Regions from separate parts of the Halobacillus sp. KGW1 genome, predicted to be linked through region 2. Evidence: riboswitches for the same ligand, from Rfam matches in the RefSeq annotation. Region 2 holds a riboswitch; each other region holds the start of a gene.
The links. A riboswitch is a leader RNA that binds a small molecule or an ion and turns the genes downstream of it on or off. The one in region 2 is predicted to bind S-adenosylmethionine.
Positions count from the first base shown of each region.

Region 1 (4,144 bases), on a different contig from region 2:
TTGCTTTCATATGTTTCCCTCCCTGTCTATTTCTTGAGTTGCTGTTGTAAAAACCAAAGTGTATAAAGGTACACATCTTCCCACTCCGGCTCATTGAATAGTTCATGGTATAATTCCGGCCATTCTTTGTATGTTTTTTCTTTAGCATCCACTATATGAAACCATTCTGCCGTTTTTTCCGCCACTACCAGTTCGTCACGTCCCGCCTGCAAGACAAGAAGAGGTACATCCGGAAACTGGTTGACGTCCCGGAAAGCCAGACGGGAAGCACGTTGAAACTCCCGGTACCAACGCACAGAGACTTTCTTAAGGACAAGTGGATCTTTACGAAACTGTTCGACTTTCACGGTATCCCTTGTAATCAATGAAGGGTCTTGGTTGGCATCCATACGTAAAGAGGGCGCTATGATATTCAATAGGTAGGACAACCATTCCACAGGCGCACTTACACTGCCTTTAATAGCCAATGCAGGAGACGAGAGGATGATACCATCCATTTTCTGTTGCAGCTGTTCCATTACCCGCACCGTTACAAGACCACCCATACTATGACCGAGCAGAAATATTTTTTTATCGGGATCCGCTTCCCCGATCCAGCCCTCTACTGTCTTTATGTACTCCTCAAAGGAATGGATATGACCTTTCCTTCCGGGTGAATTCCCCTGGCCAGGCAGATCGCCGTATATAACATCGAAACCATCTTTATGAAGCCGATCCGCCAACCGCTCATATCTTCCACCATGTTCAAATGCTCCGTGGACGATAATGATGGTGCCGTCTGATGCTGGAGATTGCTTTTTATTCACAGTCTATCCCCCGTTCCATCTGCTATACTATCCTTAACTAATATTATAAGGGGGTTTACTATGATTTGCGAATATAAAGGAAAGCGCCCGTCTATACACCCGACGGCTTACATCGCTGATGATGCCGTTATTACAGGAGATGTTTTTATCGATGAAGGAGCAAGCATCTGGTTTAAAACCGTCATCCGCGGGGATGTAGCTCCGGTACATATCGGCAGGAATACAAATGTACAGGATCTCAGTATGCTTCATCAAAGCCCGGGTCAACCACTCATCCTTGAAGATGGCGTGACGGTCGGTCATCAAGTGACCCTGCATTCCGCACACATTAAGAAAAACGCACTGATTGGTATGGGGTCCCTCATACTCGATGGAGCGATAATTGGAGAAGAAGCTTTCATCGGCGCTGGGAGCCTCGTCCCGCCGGGAAAAGTTATCCCTCCAAGGACGCTCGCTTTCGGCCGGCCCGCGAAAGTAGTTCGGGAACTGAACGAGCATGACTATCAAGAGTTGGAAAGGATAAGAACCACTTACATAGAGAAAGGAAACTATTATAAACAGCAGCAAGAAAAAGATTAAAAACAAAAAAGTACCCTTGCGGGTACTTTTTTTGTCCTTAATTAAAACGAGATTTTAATTGTTCTGCTTTGTCCGTACGCTCCCAAGGGAACTCAATATCCGTGCGGCCGAAATGACCATAAGCAGCCGTATCACGGTAGATAGGTCGACGCAGATCCAGCATCTTGATAATACCGGCAGGGCGCAGATCGAACAGATCACGCACAGCTTCTACCAGCTTCTCTTCCGATACTTTGCCAGTACCATTCGAGTTGATGGCAATGGAAACCGGCTGCGCTACACCTATTGCATACGCAAGCTGCACTTCCACAGCGTCTGCAAGTCCGGCAGCTACGATGTTCTTCGCAACATAGCGGGCTGCATAAGCAGCAGAGCGGTCCACTTTCGTCGCGTCTTTCCCGCTGAAAGCACCTCCGCCGTGACGGGCATATCCGCCATACGTATCCACAATGATTTTTCTTCCCGTCAAGCCGGCATCCCCTTGAGGACCGCCGATAACGAAACGACCTGTCGGATTGATGAAGTATTTCGTCTGCTCATCAATGAGCTCCGCCGGTACAACAGGACCGATCACATGGTCGCGCAGATCTTTCTTAATCTGCTCCAATGTAATTTCTTCCGCGTGCTGTGTAGAAATGACAATGGTATCTACGCGGACAGGTTTATCCAGCTCATCGTACTCGATGGTCACTTGTGTCTTCCCGTCCGGGCGCAGGTAATCCAGCGTGCCGTCTTTACGGACATCCGAAAGACGCTTGGACAGTTTATGTGCCAGTGAAATAGGAAGAGGCATTAGTTCTTTCGTTTCATTATTAGCAAAACCGAACATTAAGCCCTGATCTCCAGCTCCGATCGCTTCAATCTCATCGTCGCTCATCTTGCCCTCGCGGGATTCCAATGCTTCATCCACTCCGCCTGCAATATCAGGGGACTGCTCATCGATGGCAGTCAGAACGGCACACGTATCCGCATCGAAGCCGTATTTGGCTCGAGTATATCCAATATCTTTAATTGTTTGACGAACGATGGATGGGATGTCTACATAAGTATTTGTACTGATCTCTCCTGAGACGAGCACAAGTCCCGTGGTCACTGTTGTCTCACATGCAACCCGAGCATTCGGGTCATTTTTTAAAATTTCGTCTAAAATGGCATCAGAAATCTGGTCACATATTTTATCGGGGTGACCTTCTGTAACTGACTCTGATGTGAATAACCGGCGATTGGCAGGCATTCTGAAAAACTCCTCCTTCTGTAAGTACAAAGTATTAGACGGAACTCTTTACCAGTATGTGCAGAAACGAAAAACCGTTTCCTTCGTTCATGCTTCATCCACAACCATTAGAGCTTTATATAGGAATCTATACCGGATGACCTCCGGCTCGGATATTTCTCCATAAAAAGAAAAAACCCTTCCTAATGTCGAGGAAAGGGGCTGCTTCCTTTCGCTCTTATCGTCCAAGAAGGAATTCGTTCCTTCCTGCTTCAGGTTAGCACCATGCCATTCTCATGACGGTTGCTGGGTTTCAAAGGGCCTGTCCCTCCACCAACTCTGGATAAGAGAGTTTCCGTTCTTCGTTATCGTATCGAAAACCATGTAACATGTCAATCAGATTCCACCCGTCTCCCCGACCAGGTACGGTTTTTACGGATCCTTACAAAACCAAGGACCCGCCACCTTTTCTTTCCATTTATAAACGTTCACACCGGAAAAAACATAGGATAGAAATAAACCATCCGGATTTTAACAGGAAGCCAATATTTGTTCACAAAATATTGGAAACAATTTCACCAAATAGTATGGACTATAAAAATGAATGTGTTATACTAATTCCATCTTAAGGATGATTAAATTATTTGACAAAGGCGGGTCGACTTATATGAGTACCATTAACCAAATGTCTGAACTTAACCTATTACTAGCTCAAGAAAATGTCCATCACCAACTTTCCGTTCCGCACTTGGTGGAGAAGATCCTCTCTCGCAACGAAGGCACATTAACAGAAAAAGGTGCAATTCAAGCGACTACTGGTACTTACACCGGCAGATCACCAAAAGACAAATTCATCGTCAAAGACGACACGTCCGAACAAAAAGTGGATTGGGGTACGATCAATACGCCGATTGACGAGAGTACTTTCGTTCAGCTTTACCACAAAGTTCTTACGTATTTAAAGAAGCGGGAAGAACTCTTTGTTTTCAAAGGGTTTGCCGGCGCAGAAACACGGTATCGTCTTCCCATCCAGGTCGTGACAGAGTTTGCGTGGCACAATCTTTTCGCTAAACAGATGTTCATTCGTCCAAATACGGAAGAGGTGGCAGATCATGAAGCGGAATTCACGGTTATATCCGCTCCGACCTTCAAGGCTGATCCTGAAGTGGACGGGACAAATTCAGAAGCGTTCATCATGATTTCCTTTAAACACCGTATCGTCTTAATTGGCGGAACCGAGTATGCCGGGGAAATCAAAAAATCGATTTTCTCCGTCATGAACTATATTCTTCCGGAGAAAAACATCCTGCCGATGCACTGTTCAGCGAACGTTGGTAAAGAAGGCGATGTCGCTCTTTTCTTCGGGTTATCCGGAACGGGCAAGACCACCCTTTCTGCAGATCCTTCCCGCCGTTTGATCGGGGATGACGAGCATGCGTGGTCGAACTACGGCGTCTTCAATATTGAAGGCGGTTGCTACGCCAAGTGTATCAACCTTTCTAAAGAAAAGGAACCACAAATTTACGATGCGATTCATTTTGGATCG
Region 1 is NZ_LSOC01000003.1:5,793-9,936, forward strand. It holds gene AXG56_RS08985 (tetraprenyl-beta-curcumene synthase family protein) at 1-10, opposite strand, end outside; gene AXG56_RS08990 (alpha/beta hydrolase) at 27-806, opposite strand; gene AXG56_RS08995 (gamma carbonic anhydrase family protein) at 867-1,385, shown strand; gene metK (methionine adenosyltransferase) at 1,423-2,619, opposite strand; SAM riboswitch class I at 2,834-2,948, opposite strand; gene pckA (phosphoenolpyruvate carboxykinase (ATP)) at 3,266-4,144, shown strand, end outside.
Region 1: linked by a shared signal. The riboswitch ahead of metK (methionine adenosyltransferase) and the one ahead of mmuP (S-methylmethionine permease) in region 2 are both predicted to bind S-adenosylmethionine.

Region 2 (4,144 bases):
CTTCCGTAATTCGCTGTCCCGGAACAAGCCGTTTCAGCATAATGGCACGTTTCACCTTTTCATATGCTCTCTCTTCACTACTACTCATTTTGCATCCCACCATTGTATTCGAAGATTGTATACAATTTACTTCTAACAACATGTTATCTTAAAATTCACAAAGTTTCCACATAATTTTCTGAATTTAGTGATTATTGCATAAAAATTCATCCGCTTGTCTAGTGCTTTTTACACATAAAAAAAGACCTTCCCAATCAGAAAGGCCTTTCTCTTTTTACCTATTCTGCCAGCGCCTTGCCAGCGATTGAATGTGATCAGGAGTCGTACGACAACAGCCTCCTATGATCGTTGCCCCGGCTTCCACCCACCGATCGGACTGCTCATCGAAACGCTGGCAGGAGCGTTCCCCGTACCAGTCATTCGTGTCGGGATCGTATGTTTCTCCCGAATTCGGGTATAAAATAATCGGCTTATCTGTAAGAGCCCGGATATGGCCGACTGCCTCTGTCGCATCAGGAATCGGAGCACAGTTCACTCCGACTGCTACCACCTGCTCCCTCCCTTCGATCACATCTATACAACGTCTCCATTCCGTTCCATCACTGATTTGGCTGCCATTCTTCAAGGAAAAGGAAAGCCACGCACTGGCGCCCGGATACTCGCCCAATAATTCCGTCAGTACTTTCGCCTCCTGGAGGGAAGGAATCGTTTCAAAGGCAAGCACGTCGGCACCCGCTTCGATGAGCGCTTCTATTCTGGGACGGTGAAATTCTTTCAGCCGCTCATCCGTGACACCATAGTTCCCGATATATTCTGAGCCGTCAGCAAGGTAGGCGCCATAAGGGCCAACCGAACCTGCAACGACAGGATAAGCTCTGTCATCCGCTTCCCTCCAGACATCCGAGCGTGCTTCCTGTGCCAGGCGAACGGTATCTTTAATTAATGTGCGCGCCTTATCTTCGTCGATCCCCCGCTGCTTAAACCCATCAATGGTTGCTTGATAACTAGCGGTGATGGCAATATCCGCACCATTACGGAAATAATCGGCATGAACCTTACGGATAGCATCCGGATTCTCAAGCAGCACACGGGCGGACCAAAGTGGATCATCAAGGTCGAAGCCGTATGTCTCCAATTCTGTCGCCAACGCCCCATCGAGAATAATCGTTTTCTTTGTTTCCAATAGTTGTTTAATAGGATTGCGCTTGTTGATTCTGTTCGACATGTTCTACTCTCCGTTTCTTCTTGGATTGTGACAGATAATACCCTGCATAACAAAGGATGATGAATGGAATTCCACAATACAGGGCGATCCGCTGTGTCGGATCAAAGGCGATTCCGATGCAGGCGGCAAGACAGAGCAGGAACGATGCGATCGGCACCAATGGATAAAGCGGCGCCCGGTATCCCAGGTCCTCCACCTTGTTCCCAGCTTTCACATAAGCCCGCCGGAAATTAAATTGAGCAAGACTGATGCTCATCCATACGATAACGACTGCAAGTCCTGAAATCGATACCAGCACGATATAGACGGTATCGGGCGCAATGATGCTGGACAACAGAGCCAGTCCCCCACCAAGCATGCTGAATAAGATGGCGTTCAGCGGAATGCCTTTCTTCGTCATTTTCGCGAATTTCGGAGAGATCGTCTTCCGATCCGCGAGAGACCACAGCATACGGGAGGAGGCATATAACCCTGAATTCGCTGCAGACAAAATAGCCGTGATGATGACAAAGTTCATGATATCTGCGGCAAATGGAACACCGACTCTTTCCAAAACGGCAACGAAAGGACTCTCAATGACTCCGGCTTCCGAACTCGGAAGCAGCGCGGAAAGCACAATAATTGTTCCTACAAAGAAAAGAATGAGCCGTACGAGCGTCGTCCGGATGGCTTTCGGGATTGTTTTCGCGGGATCGACCGTTTCTCCCGCCGCAATACCGATCAACTCTGTACCGGAGAATGCGAAGTTGACCGCCAGCATCGTCATTAAGATGGCGAAAGCCCCATTCGGAAACAAACCGGCTTCTGTGAAATTAGAAAAGAACGGAGCTGGTTCAGAATCTGCAAGCGGCACAATACCGAAAATTCCAGCCAGACCAAGTAGAATAAATAGAAAAATGGCGATGACTTTGACAGAAGAAAACCAAAACTCTGATTCTGCAAAAAACTTCACGGTGAATGCATTCAATCCGAAGATCAAAATCGCGAATAAAGCGCTCCATATCCATACACTTATATCCGGGAACCACCGCTGCATCATCAGTCCGGCAGCTGTGAATTCCGATCCCAGCGCCACTGTCCAGGTGAGCCAGTAAAGCCAGGCAACCGTAAACCCCGTTCCCGGACCGATATACTTCGCGGCATAACTGTGAAACGCACCAGTCTCAGGCATATGTACAGACAACTCACCAAGACAGAGCATCACTAAGTAAACGACCAACGCACCAATCAAATAGGCAAGCACCGTCCCAAATGGTCCTGCCTGCTGGATGGTGTATCCGGAACTGAGGAACAGCCCGGTTCCGATGACTCCACCGAGTGACAGCATCACAAGGTGGCGTGTTTTCATTTCTCTTTTGAAGTTCTGTTCCATTTTCTCTTCCCCTCCACTTTCTCTTCATCTAAAAATACATAAAAAAACGCACCCTGGAGCGGGTGCGTTTACCGACAAATAAAAGGAAGCTCCTATCTATCAGGGTTATTCAACACCCGCTGGAATTAGCACAGTGTCTGCATTCAGACCTGTTGCTGAGGCTTCAAAGGGCCAGTCCCTCCACCTCTCTGGATAAGAAATATGTATTTTTTAAATACTCTAACAACGCAAATAAAAAATGTCAACGCTGAATTTTATTCTTACGCTGCAACTTGAATGTTCCGAATATCCTCGAATTTTGTTGTTTCTAGATTCATAGGAACGTATAATGAGAGTGGTTAAAATGGATGAAATTGCCTTAACACTCACGTTCCGTTCCCTTTCTGAGGAGGTGATAGACAATGAAAACCTTCATAAAAATACTAAAAATATCAGGAATCGTCATCGGCTCCATATTCGCACTGCTCGTGCTCATTGGTATGTTCATGCCGGGAGAAATTGATGTCTATGGAGAAGGAGATTCAGAGAAACCCGACAACCTGACTGTATCAATGGATACCTACATCACAGATGAAGACTATGAGCCTACTGAAGTTGCTTTTCTCACTCATACGATAGCTGCGTTAAACGAGATCGACAATCAAAATTGGGGTGCTTTGGATGCCTATTTTTTGTATGAACGGGTTTATGAAACCGCTCTTCGTGACGTTTATATGAACAAAGAAGTCGATCCGGAGCACATCACAGATGTCCATTACACCGTACGGAACAAGCAATTTCAATCTTATTTGGATGAACAGCCGGTGAGCCCGCTCAGCACCGAAACCGATCACGGGGTGGAATGGGCGACCTTCCAATATGATGTGTGGGTAACCTTCTCCTTCGAATTGGAACGGGTCATCACGGATGATGAAGACCGGACATATACCGATCGCTTCGAGGTGCAGGGAGACTACCCTCCACATTGGCAGTCCAGTATGAAGGAAACACACTGGCGCTTGAATTCCTTAATGCTACGCCCTCTAGAAAATGAATAAAACAGGAGATGAAGAGTATGAAACTCAAATCCATCCCGGTTATTCTGCTCGGCCTGCTGTGTTTGACGGCATGCTCCAACGTAGTGGATGCAGTCGGGGATCAATACCCAATGGAGGATATCGTATACGATGATGTGGGCAACAAATCGGAAATCTTCCGCGCTTATGATCAGAAGCCGGAGAAAGTGGCAGCCGGCATCACCGACTCTGAAGAGGCCGTACATAAAGCCTCCAAAGACGGTCGTGATTTAATGCTCTACGACGATTACCTCGTGCAGGTCTATCAGGACACCCAGAAAGAAGAAGATACCATCATCGAAGTATCGGATAAAGAATTCGTCCGGAACAATTATGATAGTGATTTCTTTTCGGACTACGGCATAGAAGAGGAAGCAGAAGAGGTTTATGCTATGGACCTCGATAACCGCGGCGGCTTCTTTTATACAGGGTATATCGGCGGCAGCGGTGGAAGTTATGTGAAAAATGCCGGGAGCAGTCCATCCGTACGCC
Region 2 is NZ_LSOC01000004.1:243,670-247,813, forward strand. It holds gene AXG56_RS16140 (GntR family transcriptional regulator) at 1-88, opposite strand, end outside; gene mmuM (homocysteine S-methyltransferase) at 275-1,225, opposite strand; gene mmuP (S-methylmethionine permease) at 1,191-2,597, opposite strand; SAM riboswitch class I at 2,687-2,796, opposite strand; gene AXG56_RS16155 (hypothetical protein) at 2,999-3,634, shown strand; gene AXG56_RS16160 (DUF4247 domain-containing protein) at 3,652-4,144, shown strand, end outside.

Region 3 (4,144 bases), on a different contig from region 2:
ATGGTTGAATCTGTTTGAGTGCTTGATAGAAATCAGCCAGCAGCTCTTCCGGGTTTTCTAATCCGACGGATAGGCGGAGCAGTCCATCGGTGATGCCGCGCTTTTCCCGTTCTGCTTTCGGCATGGCAGCATGAGACATGCGTGCAGGATAGGAGAGAATTGATTCTACTGCTCCGAGGCTCACCGCAAAGACAGGGATTTGTACCGCTTTGGTGAATTGTCGGACCGCATCTTCATCTCTTAATCGAAAAGAAAGTACCGCTCCCGCACCATCCGCTTGGTAGGAGTGGGTGGAACTGCCCGGATGACAGGAGAACCCTGGATAGTACACTTCTTCAATCAACGGATGCTTCTGCAGCTGCTCTGCAATTAGTTCCGCCGAGCGGGAAGACTGGGTGAGTCGTGTGTGCAGCGTCTTAAGGCCGCGAAGCACGAGCCAACAATCGTGTGCGCCCAAGATCGATCCGAATGAATTCTGCAAAAATCCCAAACGTTCAGCAATTTCAGGGCAGCCGGTAACAGCGAGACCAGCTACGACGTCACTGTGGCCTGCAATAAATTTTGTAGCGCTGTGAAGGACAAGATCGGCACCTAATTCTAACGGCCGCTGGAGGGCCGGTGTCATGAAGGTGTTGTCTACAAACGTCCAACATTCATTGGCTTTTGCGAGCTTCGTTACCGCCTGTATATCAGTGATCTTTAAGGTGGGATTGGATGGTGTCTCAATATAAAGAACCTTCGTGTTCGGTTGGATGGCTCGTGCCACTGCATCCAAGTCTGTCATATCGACAAATGTGTGATCGATCCCAAATCGATCGAGCACGTTGGTGACCATGCGGAACGTACCCCCGTACACATCTTCTGTAATGACGATGTGATCCCCTTGCGATAAAAGCATGAAAGAGGTGGAAATAGCGGCCATGCCGGATGCGAAGGCGAAGCCGTGGGTGCCGCTCTCCAGCCCGGCGATCGTGTCTTCCAAGGCTTTTCGTGTCGGATTGCCGGAACGACTGTAATCATAGTCGCCCGGTTGATCGAAATCCTGCTGGTGGAACGTGGATGCTTGGTTAATTGGAACACTGACGGCACCTGTCTGCGGATCAAATTTATAATCGCTGTGCAGTAGACGGGTTTGAATGGAATGGTCGGTCATTGTACAATCTCCTCCTTCAGTAAGCTGCTCAAGGTCTGTTCCAAATCTTCCAGTAAATCATCGATGTGCTCAATTCCTACAGAGAACCGAAGCAGACGGTTGCATACTCCGTATCCCGTGCGGATTTCTTCCGGTATATCCGCATGCGTTTGTGTAGCCGGATACGTAATAAAGCTTTCAACCCCCCCGAGACTTTCTGCAAAACATATCAAGTTCAGGCTGCGCAGAAACGGGTCGATCCACTGCTCATGCTGCAGACGGAAAGAAATCATTCCGCCTCGCCCCGGATAGAAGACGTCTGTTACCGCAGGGTGCTCTTTTAAATAATCCACAACGGCTTTCGCGTTTGTTTCATGCTGCCTCATTCGCAGCGGAAGGGTCTTCATTCCGCGCATAAGCAGCCACGAATCAAGTGGGGAAAGGACGGCGCCGGATGTATTCTGATGGAACTCCAGCGTTTCGTTGACCTGTTTTCCTTTACTGACAAGAATACCTGCAAGTACGTCGTTGTGACCCGCAAGATATTTGGTTGCGCTGTGGATGACGACATCCGCCCCTTCTTCCAGCGGTTTTTGCAGGACGGGAGTATAGAGCGTGTTATCGACAAGCAAGAGCAGGTCGTGTGCTTTTGCCAGTTTAGATACCTCTCGGATATCTGTTGTATGCATTAGTGGATTTGTCGGTGTTTCAATGTAAATGGCTTTGGTCTGATCGTTGATGTAAGCAGTCAAATTATCCAGCTCTTTGCTGTCACAGTAGTGGAAATTCAGGCCGTAGCGTTCTTTCATATGCTCGAAGAGTCGGTATGTCCCGCCGTATAGATCTTCTGAAACGATAATTTCGTCCCCTTGCTTAAATAGAGAAAGGGCCGTTTGGATGGCAGCCATTCCGGAACTGAAGGCGAACCCGGCTTCGCCGCCTTCGATATCAGCAATGGACTTCTCCAGAGCCTGCCTGGTCGGGTTTCCTGTCCGGGTATAATCGAAGCCTGTGGATTCCCCTAAGCCGGGATGACGGTATGCGGTAGAGAAATAAACAGGGGGATTTATCGCGCCTGTGGGCTCTTCTTTCTGGTTTCCAGTTTGGACGAATTTAGTATCAGTGTGCGGACACATGTGAACATTCCTCATTTCTAGTAATCTTGTATATAAATAAAAAAAGCCTTCTTAGATAAGAAGACTTTGACGTTTCCGCTCTTCTTCTTATCTTCCAAGTTGAATAGACAACTTGCTGGAGTTAGCACCTTTCTGGTTAGACCAGGGGTTGCTGAGGCTTCACAGGGCCAGTCCCTCTGCCTCTCTTGATAAGAGATTCAATTGTATAAATGTAAATGTTGTTGACTACTTTACACTACTCAGAAACTTTTGACAATATACCTTGTAGAAATTTTTACTTTTATCCGTATTTTTCTTGGTGTCTCTTTTTTTGCTTCAGATACTCTTCATCTTCACGCACCAGCTTCCATTTTTCTTCAAAGATGCGTGCCGATTCCGCTTTTTCTTCATCGATCTGCCGTTCGTTCACCTTACCGTCATCGCCGTACTTTTTTCCGCCTTTATAATTGGCGTATCGTCTGGAGCGTGTGTATCCCATCTGGAGGAATTTACGGGCCATATCCATACCTACAATATCTTCTGCTTTCTTATATTCAAGGAATTGCTCATAAATCTTCTCGGAAGATTCCTTAGCAATTTCCGGTGTTTTGAATCGCCAATTCGGCAGGATCTCACTCTTGTAAGGCTCGACAAGGAGGACCCCCTGCTCTCCTTTACCGACCCGGTACTTTCCCGGGTTTTCTTTGAAATTGATATGGTCGAAATCAAGGTCGTAGTCAAACGCCATTATGTTCCTCCTCTGCATCTGTATTTTCCACCCCGAACATATTTAAGCCGAGATCTTTGGACAGTTTTTTGATTAAGGCTCCGCCGGCTGTGCTGTTCCCCTTCTTATCAATGGCAGGCCCGACGACACCGATTCCCATCCGGCCGGGGACGGAACCGATGATGCTGCCGGATACACCGCTTTTGCAGGGGAACCCTGCTTCTACTGCATAGTGGCCGGATGAATTGTACATGCCGGAGGTCATCATGATCGCCTTCACAGTCCGAAGATGGTGGGGTGGGATCAGCCGCTCTCCGCTTGCGGGGTCTTCGCCGCCTTTTGCCAGAAAGAGTCCTACCTTCGCGAAGTCTGTACAGCACATCATGACTGCATTCATTCGGAAGTAAAGGTCGAGTGCTTCTTCTACATCTGTCACGAGTGTCCCGTTGCTTTGCATAAAGTATGCGAGAGATCGGTTTCTTGCTCCGTTGCCTATTTCTGCTTCGTAGACTTCTTCACTCATCTCCAGCTGATCATTACTTGTGATGCGGCGAAGGAAAGTAAGGTATCGGTCGAAGCGGGTTTCCGTATTCTGCCCCTTAATGAGAGAGGCGACCGCAATAGCTCCTGCGTTGATCATTGGATTAAACGGTTTGTGGGTCACATGTGATTCCAGTTGACTGATCGAGTTGAAAAAATCACCCATCGGTTCCATTCCTACGGTTTGGAAGACGCGGTCTTTCCCGAAATCCTGGAGGGCAAGCATGAGGCCGATGATTTTGGAAGTGCTCTGCATAGGAATGTGCTGATTGTCTCCACCGGCGGAATAGGACTCCCCGTGTGTTGTGAGGATGGAAACACTTAAGTGATCTTTGATTGTTTCATCGAAATGAGGAATGGTCATATTGACATTTCCATGGGAAGCGTACGGTTTGCTGTCTTCGATTGCTTCCTCTAAGTATTGATTGGTCAACTTCTTCATAGTTTCACCTCTCTTTGTCTCTATGTACCCCGTACGGTCCTAAGGATAACGATATAAAAAAGAACGGCAGCTTAAGCTGCCGCTCTTCTATTCCTGTTTCAAGTAACGGCGGTCTTTCAGGAACAAGCGCCAGAACAGGATGAAAGCAGGAATCAGAATTCCGAATCCAATACCGTAGACGACAAGCA
Region 3 is NZ_LSOC01000006.1:29,722-33,865, reverse strand. It holds gene metC (cystathionine beta-lyase) at 1-1,153, opposite strand, end outside; gene AXG56_RS18180 (methionine biosynthesis PLP-dependent protein) at 1,150-2,268, opposite strand; SAM riboswitch class I at 2,353-2,463, opposite strand; gene AXG56_RS18175 (DUF4385 domain-containing protein) at 2,549-2,995, opposite strand; gene glsA (glutaminase A) at 2,985-3,956, opposite strand; gene AXG56_RS18165 (cytochrome d ubiquinol oxidase subunit II) at 4,044-4,144, opposite strand, start outside.
Region 3: linked by a shared signal. The riboswitch ahead of AXG56_RS18180 (methionine biosynthesis PLP-dependent protein) and the one ahead of mmuP (S-methylmethionine permease) in region 2 are both predicted to bind S-adenosylmethionine.

Region 4 (4,144 bases), on a different contig from region 2:
GAAATTGGTCAGTTGGAAGCGTATATTGAAGATACGTTTGAAGATTTGGAAGTGGAAGTTCACACAGGTGGACAGCCGATTTATTCCTATATCTTCTCTATTGAATAAAATATAGAAAAAGAGATCAGAGCATACAGCTCTGATCTCTTTTTTTATATTATCATAAAAGCGTGCTGCTCAGGACAACACTGTTCCTGCTACCTGGTTGCCGGCTTAAGCCGGAAGTTTCTGCGGATGGACAAGAGAACCATGCAGATATAGGCAAGGACTAAAGCCGTGTAAATAATGGCGATGGAGGTGTCTCCAAGCTCTACTGTATTCAAAAGCGTTCGGATATTTGTCAAAACGATGAATCCACCGGCGAGGACACCTAATACGAGAGACGGCATTATTTTCACAAGCCAGGCAGCAAGGGGGGCCGCAATAACCCCGCCGATCACAAACGCAGATACGAGCAGCCAGCTGAATTGCTCCCAGCCAAGAAAGATAAGAAACCCGAGGGTCGCAGAAACAGTGACGATGAATTCGCTGGTATCTACCGTTCCAATCACTTTTCGGGGTTCAAGCTTCTGTCTTGCCAGGAGAACGGGCGTATTCACTGGTCCCCACCCGCCGCCGCCGACTGCATCAAGAAAACCTCCGATAAATCCAAGTGGAAACAAAAAGCTCTTTTTGAAAGGCCGCTTCTCCTGGGGCCGCTTCTGTCCCATGGTAAGGAAACGAATGATGATATAGATTCCTAATACGAGGAGGAAGAGTGATATGTAGGGTCGGATAATTTCTCCTGGAACCCAGCTTAATACAGCTGCACCGAGAAAAGCGCTGATGGCACCGGGAACAGCCAGAATAACGACGAGACGCTTATCGACATTCCCGAATTTATAGTGAGAGAAGCCGGAAGCGGCCGTCGTTGCCACTTGAGCCATATGAATGGATGCAGAAGCTACTGCCGGAGCAAGTCCATAGGCAAGCAGAATCGTTGAGGAAGTCAATCCGAAGCCCATGCCGAGAGCACCATCGACTAACTGAGCAAAAAATCCCACTAATGCGAAAACAATTAATTTATTCAATCCAACCTCTCCTTTTACCCTTTAATTCCAGCTCCCATATGGTGTATGATTAATCATATGAGAATACTTGGTTTTATGTGTGAAGAGGTTTTCTACAAAAATAAAAAAACCCTTCACACAGAAGAGGCTTTCGTTCCTCTCCTTATCTTTCAGACAATGTCTGCTGGATGGAGCACCTTTAAAAGGTTGCTGCGGGATCGTTGGACCAGTTTCCTCCCCCGGCTCTTCATAAGGATATAGTATCTTGCTTTGATTACTTACCAAATTAAAGCAGAGGGGGACCATTGTCAATATTAAAAACAGAAAAGTTGTAATTTTTAAAAAACCTGTTGACATATCTTAGAAAGAAGCCTACTATTTGAATCAATTAGTTTTTTTGAAATATCCAACCGACTAATTTTTCTTATCTAGAGAGGTGGAGGGACTGGCCCAACGAAGCCTCGGCAACGGGTCTAACCGTTAAAGTTAGACGCTGTGCCAATTCCAGCAGATGCTGAAAGCATTTGGAAAGATAAGAAGGACGTATCTTACTTTCAGACGCCCTTCTTCTTTTCCGGAAGAGGGGCGTTTTTATTTGGAGAAAGGCAGGCGAGTGTATGGGAAACTTACTTACGTACCAGCATTTTTCCGGTGATCCATTCAAAAATGATCAGCCAGAGGATGATACGAAAGGCGCGAGAAAGGTCATTCAATGGGCATACGACCAGTATGGTTCTGACGTGGTTTATGCGTGCAGCTTCGGCGCAGAAGGAATGGTACTCATCGATCTGATTTCGCAGGTCAAACCGGATGCGGATGTCGTTTTTCTCGACACAGGTCTTCACTTCCAGGAAACCTACGATTTGATTGATAAAGTGAAGAAGCGGTATCCGGCGCTTCATATTCATATGAAATTACCGGAGCTTACAGTGGAAGAACAGGCAGAAAAGCATGGTTCCGCTTTGTGGAAGAGACAGCCGGACCAGTGTTGTTACATCCGGAAGATCAAACCGTTGGAAGAGGCACTGTCCGGTGCGGTTGCCTGGCTTTCCGGCCTGCGCAGAGAACAGTCCCCGAGCAGAGCGAAGACGGATTTCATCAACAAAGATGAACGGTTTAAGTCCGTGAAAGTTTGTCCACTGATACATTGGACTTGGGACGACGTATGGCATTATATCCGACTAAATAGCTTGGATTACAATGCTTTGCATGACCAAAACTATCCAAGTGTAGGATGTATTCCTTGTACATCCCAGGCCGTCGGCGACGACCGCTCCGGCCGCTGGAAAGGATTTAATAAAACGGAGTGTGGTCTTCACACCCCGGGCCCATCAGAAACGAACTAATCGAAACGAACTAATAGGAGGATGTATGAAATGGCAGTCATTAAACCCCATGGAGGGAAGTTAATCAATAGATGGAACGAAACACCGGAGGATTTACCGAAGGACAGTATCGAACTGGATGGAATGGCTCTCAGTGACGTGGAGCTGATCGGTAACGGAGCATACAGTCCGCTGGAAGGGTTCCTGAACAAGGAAGACTATGAATCCGTCGTCGATACGATGCGTTTGAAAGACGGGACACCCTGGAGCATTCCGATTACGCTGCCTGTAAGTGAAGAGAAGGCAGAATCGTTAGGAAAAGAAGCCAAGCTTATCCATGATGGAACGGTGTACGGTGTGATTGAGATCGAAGACATCTTCAAACCTGACAAAGAAAAAGAAGCGCAAAAAGTATATTTAACTACGGACCTTGCTCACCCGGGTGTCAAAAAGTTGTTTGAACGCCCCGACTATTATGTATCCGGTACTATCCAGGTTTTTGCTTCGTCAGCAAAAGAACACGGAGAAGAGTTTTACCTCGATCCGAAAGAAACGAGAGCACTTTTCGAAAAGAACGGATGGAGGAAGGTTGTCGGTTTCCAAACAAGAAACCCTGTCCACCGCGCCCACGAATATATTCAAAAAGCGGCCTTGGAGACGGTTGACGGTCTATTCCTGAACCCGTTGGTGGGCGAGACGAAGAGCGATGACATACCAAGTGATGTTCGGATGAAGAGCTACCAGGTACTGCTTGATCATTACTATCCGAAGGACCGCGTGACCCTGGCCGTTTTCCGTGCAGCCATGCGCTACGCAGGTCCAAGGGAAGCGATCTTCCATGCCATCGTCCGTAAAAACTTCGGCTGCTCTCATTTCATCGTCGGCCGTGACCACGCTGGAGTAGGCGACTACTACGGAACGTATGACGCACAGAAGATATTCTCTCACTACGACGAAGGCGAACTTGATATTACTCCGATGTTCTTTGAACACAGTTTTTATTGTAAGGCATGTGAAGCGATGGCCTCTCACAAGACGTGCCCGCACGATAAGGAAAACCACGTCATCCTTTCCGGAACCAAAGTCCGTGAGCTGTTACGGAGCGGGGAGAAACCGCCGAAGACATTCAGCCGCCCGGAAGTTGTAGAAGTTTTGATTGAAGGGCTGCAGGCGAAAGCTGCAGACGTAAAGGGGTGAAGGGAATGGAACGGAATCTTACTTGGCACGAAGCATCTGTAAGTCAGGAATCCTACCGGAAGAAGAATGGACACCACAGTGGTGTCCTCTGGTTCACGGGACTTTCCGGTTCCGGCAAGTCCAGCATCGCCAATCAGCTGAACCATCTCCTGCATGAGCGTGGTGTTCATACGTATCTTCTTGATGGCGACAACATCCGTCACGGATTGAATGCGGATCTCGGTTTTTCTGAAGCGGATCGTACGGAAAATATTCGAAGGATTGGGGAAGTCGCAAAGTTGTTTGCTGATAGTGGGACGATTGTACTGACAGCATTTATCTCTCCGTTCAAGAGTGACAGGGAGCAGGTGCGCGCCTCAATTCCAGAAGGGGACTTCCTTGAGGTTTATGTTGAGTGTCCATTGGAAGCTTGTGAAGCACGTGATCCTAAAGGGCTTTATAAAAAAGCCCGCTCCGGAGAGATCAAAGGCTTTACTGGAATCGATTCTCCATATGAAGCCCCCGAAACACCGGAAGCTGTTGTTTCCTCTCATCAATATGATATCGAAGCATGTGCCGAACAGCTGTTGCAGG
Region 4 is NZ_LSOC01000002.1:677,550-681,693, forward strand. It holds gene AXG56_RS04130 (DAK2 domain-containing protein) at 1-108, shown strand, start outside; gene AXG56_RS04135 (sulfite exporter TauE/SafE family protein) at 198-1,070, opposite strand; SAM riboswitch class I at 1,210-1,305, opposite strand; SAM riboswitch class I at 1,471-1,588, shown strand; gene AXG56_RS04140 (phosphoadenylyl-sulfate reductase) at 1,667-2,395, shown strand; gene sat (sulfate adenylyltransferase) at 2,426-3,571, shown strand; gene cysC (adenylyl-sulfate kinase) at 3,577-4,144, shown strand, end outside.
Region 4: linked by a shared signal. The riboswitch ahead of AXG56_RS04140 (phosphoadenylyl-sulfate reductase) and the one ahead of mmuP (S-methylmethionine permease) in region 2 are both predicted to bind S-adenosylmethionine.